2 regions of the Candidatus Clostridium eludens genome follow, and region 2 is predicted to be linked to the other one. Evidence: riboswitches for the same ligand, from Rfam matches in the RefSeq annotation. Region 2 holds a riboswitch; the other holds the start of a gene.

Region 1 (3,770 bases), on a different contig from region 2:
TTTATAATTGGTGCAGAAGCTTCATCTATTATTTCCTCTTCTGTTTCCATCTTTCTGCCTGAAAAGTTCTTTTTGTAGTTTTGTGCTGCTTCCTGTGCCTTGCTTTTTCCATAGTATTTTTCAATATTATCAAGTATACTGCTTTTCAATGCTATGGCAGTTTTAACATTATACCCTGTTGCTATTTTTATATCTTCAATGGCAAAATAATTTAAAGGATCACTCATAGCTACGAGTAAAAAACCATTCATAATATCTATAGGAATAGCTTCATATTTCTTTGCAATACTTACTGGTATAATATCTATAATATCCTGCCTTACATTAATATTATCTAAATTTATTAAAGGTATTCCCAGCTGCTGTTTTATGGCATGTACTATCTGCTCATTAGTAATAAAGCCCTTACTTACAAGTATTTCACCAAGCTTTTCACCTGTGTCTTTCTGTAAAATAAGGGCTCTTTGTAGTATTTTTTCCGTTATAACTCCTGCATCTACTAGGATTTCTCCCAAACGTTTTTTTACTTTTGACATGAATCTACTCCTTTCTATTCAATAAAACTGTATCACAATTATATAAAGAACATGGAAAATCATGTTCTTTATACTTTTTCCTATTGGACTATAAATGCTTGTGTTGCACTTTCACCACTGTCTATTCCTACTACCCCATAACCATTACTATACACAACCACAATAACTTCACCCTTTTTGCCAGTAAACGACGATCCTGCGTCAGCTTTCACATTTGCTTCAGTAGTAGCACTACTAATAGACGAATCAGTAGTAGGTGCAGATATAATTTCATATGCATAACCTATACCAGCTCCACTTATATTAGTAAATGGATTAATCAATTTGTCAGTTGAACTACTACCTGTGTTAAAAGCACCAGCAAATGCCGATGTTAAATCTGCAGTAGTTAAATAAGCATTTATTCCGCTAGTATTAGTAACTTTCGTTTCCAAATATGCTCTTACGGTATTTACATTGGTAATTACCCCTGCATTTTTAGAATTGTTCTTAAATATTTGTGATTTAGGTATCAATACCACAGCCAGTATAGCAATAATAGCAAGAACTATCATAAGTTCAATAAGCGTGAAACCTTTTTTCTTTTTTATCATTTCCATAAAACTCCATCCTTTCTTCATTAAAATTAAACAGCAGATTTTCTGTGTAGATTCAAGCATGGCAAGTTGTTAATTATGTATTTTTCCATCACCTCCTAATAAAACATCTTTTAATATCTAAAATAAGTACCAATTTAAAATACTTTGTCCAAAAAACACTGTAACCACAGAAGCTATAACAATAAATGGACCAAAGGGAATATAATCTTTTTTTGACTTCTTCCCTGACAAAATAAGTGCTACCCCTACCACCGCTCCTATAACAAGGGCTAAAAATATCATCAATACTGTATACTTAAGTCCTAAAAACAAACCACATACCAGTGAAATCTCTGCATCTCCCCAGCCCATACCTCCTTTTGTTATAAGGATAATTAATGTTAAAAGTCCTCCTCCTAACATACCTCCATAAATATAGGTTTTTATAGGCAGTCCCATGTAAAGATATATTCCTAAAAATATTATGCCTGCAATAATACCTGTTCCTGTAGTCTTAAAATAGACATCTGTAGTATCAAAATCTATCATTCCCACCACAATCATAATACTTATAAATACTATATATTTTATAAGATTTACCCCTATTCCAAACTTAATATAAGTAAGCAAATACAACAAACCTGTTATAAATTCCAACATAGGATACCTTAAGGATATTTTTTTTTCACAATGTCTACATTTTCCCCTTAAAATTATGTAACTTATTACAGGAATTAAATCATAAGCTTTAATTTCCTTATTGCAATTTGTACAATGGGAGGGTGGATAAACAACAGATTCACCTTTTGGTATTCTGTATATGCACACATTCAAAAAACTTCCCATTATAGTTCCCAAAATAAAAATAACAACACCATAATAAATAACCATAATTTACTCTCCATTTTTTAAAAAACAAAACCCTGTATTCATAAAAATTATTTATGAATACAGGGCCGGTTGCATCACTAACTCCAACACACACAAGGATGCCCAGATTAAAGTGTGTATTTCATCGCTTCCCTATCATTTGTTTAATCCTACCATAAAATTTTCTTAATTTCAACAAGTTTTAGTTAATAAATTGTTTACAAATTATTCAAAATATTTAATTCAAAATATACCTGGAAATCTAAAATTATGGTTGCAAAATATGACATTTTATTATACAGTATTTTTATAATATTTATTTAAATCTACTCAAATTTCTACAGGTAAACTTCAATTAATTTCTATAAAATAACTTACATTAATTACTTGAAAACAACCTCAATTTCTATTATATTAACTAATTAAAAAATTATTTTTAACACTTTAATCCTAAATTTAATTTAAACTTAACATTTAATATACTAACCTTTAGATTTTATAAACCAGGAGGTTACTATGAGGATTTATGATAAAAACAGGGAACAAATGTATACAAGGGCTTTAAATGGAGCCAACATAGTACTTTGGGAATGGAATTTAAAAAAGTACCATATGTTTTTTTCTGAAAATTTTGTTCATATGACAGGATACAGTGTAGAATATTTTAAAAGCTTATTTGATTTTATGGAGAAAACTGTTGTTGAAGAAGATAAGCTCAGCGCCAAAAATGATTTAACTTTTTTTATTAAGGGCAATACAGTAAGCTATAGAAGTGAATTTAGAATTTTAACTAAGGAAAATCATATTAAATCATTACTTGTTAAAGGTGCGGCTACTAAAAATTCTGACCATAAAATGTTCTTATTATCCGGCTCAATAAGTGATATTACAGAAGAGAAAAGGCTGGAGGACTATATTAATCATTCTGCCTATTATGATTCTTTAACAGGACTTCCTAATAGAATCTTATTTAAAAATACCCTTAAAACAGCCTTAAGCAATTATGAAAATGGTGCACTAATATTTATAGATATTGATGATTTTAAATTAATTAACGACACTTTTGGTCATGACTACGGAGATCTATTATTGGTAATTTTCTCACAGCTAGTGACCATGTGTATAAAAGATTCTGGAACCCTATACCGCCTGGGAGGCGATGAATTTATAATACTCATCAATAAGTTTACTTCCTATAAAGAATTAAAAAAACTTTGTATTAAAATAATCAATTATCTTAAAGAACCTTTTGAAGTTAAAGAAAAACAAATATATATAACTGCAAGCATGGGTATTACTATATTTCCAAATGACAGTAATGATGTAACAGAATTGTATAAATATGCAGATCTGGCCATATTTCAATCAAAAATCAATGGTAAAAACACTGTTACTTTTTTTCAGCGAGAATTGTTTCATTCATATTGCAGAAAACTCGTTATTGAACAGGAGCTTAAAACCGCAGTTGAAAATGATGAATTCTATATACTCTATCAGCCACAAATAGATGCTACAAAAAATAAAGTAATAGGATTTGAATCCCTGTTAAGGTGGCAAAACAGTAGACTTGGATCTGTTTCCCCTGCGGAATTCATACCAATATCAGAAAGCACAGGAAGTATTGTAGAAATAGGTGAATGGGTTTTAAATTCAGTATGCAAGGTAATTCGCCAATTACAATTGAAGAATTATGAATTTAAAACCATATCAGTAAATATTTCTCCTATTCAGTTGAAAAAAAGTGATTTTGTGAGCAAACTCATCAGTATATATGAGAAAAACAAGA
Region 2 (3,770 bases):
CTGATTCCCCTAATGAAGTAGAGAAGTATATTGACATGGGAAAAGTAAAAGTAGGAATTGTAATACCACCTGACTATGCGAGAACATTGGATAGGAATGAAACGGCAAAAGTTCAGGTTCTAGTGGATGGTTCTGACCCCACTATAGCAAGAACTGCCATGTCTTACTCCATGCTTATAGGAAATAACTATTCAGCTAAAATGCAGGAGGTGGAAGTCAAAAAATCAGGACGTAATATGTCCTCAAGCATAGGGACAAGCATAAAGCCTCTTGTACTATACAATCCTACATTGGAAAGCAGTAAGTTTAATGTACCCGGTGTTATGGGACTCATCCTTCAAAATATTACTGTTATATTAACTTCTTTTGCAATGGTAAGGGAAAGAGAGAAGGGAACCATGGAGCAGCTTATTATGACACCCATTAGTTCCTTTGAACTTGTAGTGGGAAAATTGATACCCTACACAATAATTGGCTTTCTCAATATGATAACTGTATTGATTCTTGGAAATTTATTATTTGGTATAGTGGTAAAGGGAAGTGTGGCACTTTTTATAACACTTGGAACTTTATTTCTCATATGCTCCCTGGCTATAGGTATGCTTATCTCCACTGTGGCCAAAACCCAGCTGCAGGCAATGCAGGCTTCTCTAGCACTTTTACTCCCCAGTGTACTTCTGTCAGGATTTATGTTCCCAAGAGAGGCCATGCCTAAAATAATCTATCTTATAAGCTGTGCTTTGCCGCTAACCTATTTTCTGCAAATTCTAAGAGCAATAATAGTAAAAGGCGTAGGTGTATCATATATTATAGGTCCTATATTATCCTTAAGTATATCAATTGTTATTATTGTAGGCTTAACAATGGTTAAATTCAGCAAAACATTGGACTAATATCAAATTTTTCTAAGGTTCAGATGAAGAAAGACATTCCTTATGAGCAAACTCCACCTGAGCCTTAGAATAGCTTGATCAAAATTTTTGAATGCCTTAATATTTATAAAGCATTACTATACTTTCAGATCCTGTGCCAATAGTCCAAAATACTATATAATCTCCTCTTTTAACTTTGCCTTGTTCTATAGCTTCATATAATGCTATAAAAGGACTGCTTGTACTAGTATATCCATACTTATCACCTATATAAATACTCTTGTCTTCATCTATGTCCATAAGTTCTCTTATAGTCTTTATATTTACAAATGCAAACTGTGAAAAACAAAACATACTAACATTATCTTTGGTTAACCCTTTCTGGTTTAACATGCTGGTTATAATGTCCACGGCAGGGTAAACGCAAGCCCCTCCATCAAATGGAATCCACTTCAAATAAAATTCATCTACATCTCGTGATTTAAAGAAACTGGAAAATCCTGAACTTGGACACATAGCATTCTCACTCTCTTCTGTATTTATATAATACTCTGTATCCAATACCCCGCAATCCTCACTTACCTTCTCCAAAACTATTGCACAAGCAGCATGTCCATAATTACCATAACAAAGTTCATTATTGGGATCAAGTAAAGAATTCAAATCATCACAACCAACAATTAGAGCTTTTTTTGCTCGATTTGATGTCATCAAATAATTTGAGGCACATTCTAAAGCAACAGTCATACCAGCACAATTAGCATTCATATCAAAACACATTACATTTCTTCCCGCATTTAACTCCTTATGTAACAAAATTGCCATAGATGGTGAAATATATTCCGATAATATAGAAGAATATATTATTATGTCTATATCATTACCTGTGAAGTTGGCCTTAGCTAATGCAGATTTTGATACTTTTAACGCTAAAGATAGAGTTGTCTCATTATCATCAAACATAAATCTTTTATCTCTACCCATTATATCTATTAACAAATGCTCTACGTTTTTGCCTTGCTTCTCAAAGTGCTTTAAATAAAAATCATTTGAAACAACCTTAGAACCATGACAAATATCAATACAACTTAATTTTACGCCCATTGTTAGCCTCCTTGAATAATAAATGATAAAATTCAATCTAAACCTTCATATGTAAGTTGTTAAATTACTTCAACATTAAGCCCTACATTTCTACCTATTCTTGTTAACTGCATTTTTAAAGTTGCATTATTTCCCGCTTTCATTATAACTTTCTTAAAATTTAAATCTTTATACATTTTAAAACAACTTTCCAGCATTGGCACCATATCTCGAGTAGAAACTTTTAATTCTTGGGAATCAAAACACAAAATATAATCAGCAGTTTGTATAGTTGATACTATTTTTTTAAATTCCTCAATGAAACTCTTAGCATCACTTGCTTCATACATACCCCATATTTTTACATTGAACTCTTTTTTGGCCTTATTCAAAGCCATCTCATGTTTTTTCATATCTTTAATACACCTATCCTTTCATTTATTTAAAAATTAAAAGGTGCCTATATAGCTATAGGCACCAAAATGTAAACATAATATATTAATTCTTATAATTATAATTTTGGCAACCTGGCAATCATAGAAAAATAAATTTTCTTTAGACCCATAGCTTTGCGACCTTACCTTTCGATAAGTGTGCCATTGTCAATATATATTTATTCATAATTTTACATCTAAATTTTACAATTTTCAAGAATAATATATAAAGTTTACCTTAATTTTTCATTTTTTGTAGATTTGTAAAAAGAAATATTAGAAGTGGCAAGCAATTTTCTCAAGATATTATCTGTATGCATATTATAAATTTTTTTATTCCAATGGGGTAATTAGCTAATACTGCCATATTATTCACTGTGAGAGATAAGCACTACTGCACACCCAAATAACTTCTTTAATCCTACTTATAACTTACTACCTCAACACCCTCATTTTTAACTATTTTATATAACTCTCTTAAGTCTTCCTTCGATGGAGTTTTAAACTGTTTGGAGGGCTTTTTTAACCCAAGGACTTCATATTTACTATTTCCAAATAAGTGATATGGTAATAGCTCTAACTTTGATTTATCTATATTAACTTTAACAAATTTAGCAGTTTTTCTAATATTCTCTATACTTGAATTTACTCCATCAATTACTGGTATGCGAACTACCACAGGTACTTTTAATTCTTTAAGTCTTGATATATTCTCTAATATCCTTCCATTGCCAACTCCTGTATGGAATCTATGTTTATCATTATCCATATGCTTTATATCTATAAATATTAAATTTAATTTTTCCAATATATCTTTCACGTTGTCAAATTGAAAGTAGCCAGAAGTTTCAATAGCTAAATCTACAGATTTATCATAGAGTTTATTTACAAGTTCTCTCAACATGTCTATTTGCAGGGTTGCTTCACCTCCAGAAAAGGTAACTCCACCCTTTGAATATCTATAAAATACTCTTTGTTTTTCTATTACTTTTAATATCTGTTCACTATTATAGTGATAAATCAAATTTTTTCTACTATTAGTTGGACATACCTCTGTGCAAAGTCCGCAAGATTTGCATTTTTTTCGTTGAACAATCTGGTTTAAATTTATACTTACTCCATGTGGACATACTTGAACACACCTTCCACATCCTATGCAGGTCTTTTCATGGTATGCAATCTTGTTAGAATCTGTACAACTTTCTGGATTGGAACACCATTGGCATCTAAGAGGACAGCCAGCAAAAAAAATAATCGTTCTGATTCCATTCCCATCATTAACAGAAAAATTCTGAGGTTCCATAAAGTACCCACTTATACTATTCATAAATTCCTCCTTGCTCAAAATGAAATATTAGAAAGGGACACAGCTTAAAACTAT

Evidence for each region. Region 2 has a riboswitch for cyclic di-GMP ahead of ACJDU8_RS01370 (hypothetical protein). Riboswitches for the same ligand answer to the same signal wherever they lie in the genome.
Region 1: it holds a riboswitch for cyclic di-GMP, as region 2 does, so the genes downstream of both, ACJDU8_RS07675 (prepilin peptidase) here and ACJDU8_RS01370 (hypothetical protein) in region 2, are expected to answer to the same signal.

The regions. Positions count from the first base shown of each region.
Region 1 covers NZ_JBJHZX010000009.1:33,280-37,049, reverse strand. Annotated here, with positions in the region: gene ACJDU8_RS07685 (GspE/PulE family protein) at 1-536, opposite strand, end outside; gene ACJDU8_RS07680 (prepilin-type N-terminal cleavage/methylation domain-containing protein) at 617-1,135, opposite strand; gene ACJDU8_RS07675 (prepilin peptidase) at 1,253-2,005, opposite strand; cyclic di-GMP riboswitch class II at 2,060-2,146, opposite strand; gene ACJDU8_RS07670 (sensor domain-containing protein) at 2,501-3,770, shown strand, end outside.
Region 2 covers NZ_JBJHZX010000001.1:284,509-288,278, forward strand. Annotated here, with positions in the region: gene ACJDU8_RS01360 (ABC transporter permease) at 1-893, shown strand, start outside; gene ACJDU8_RS01365 (3-oxoacyl-[acyl-carrier-protein] synthase III C-terminal domain-containing protein) at 990-1,976, opposite strand; gene ACJDU8_RS01370 (hypothetical protein) at 2,036-2,368, opposite strand; cyclic di-GMP riboswitch class I at 2,474-2,563, opposite strand; gene ACJDU8_RS01375 (glycyl-radical enzyme activating protein) at 2,811-3,716, opposite strand.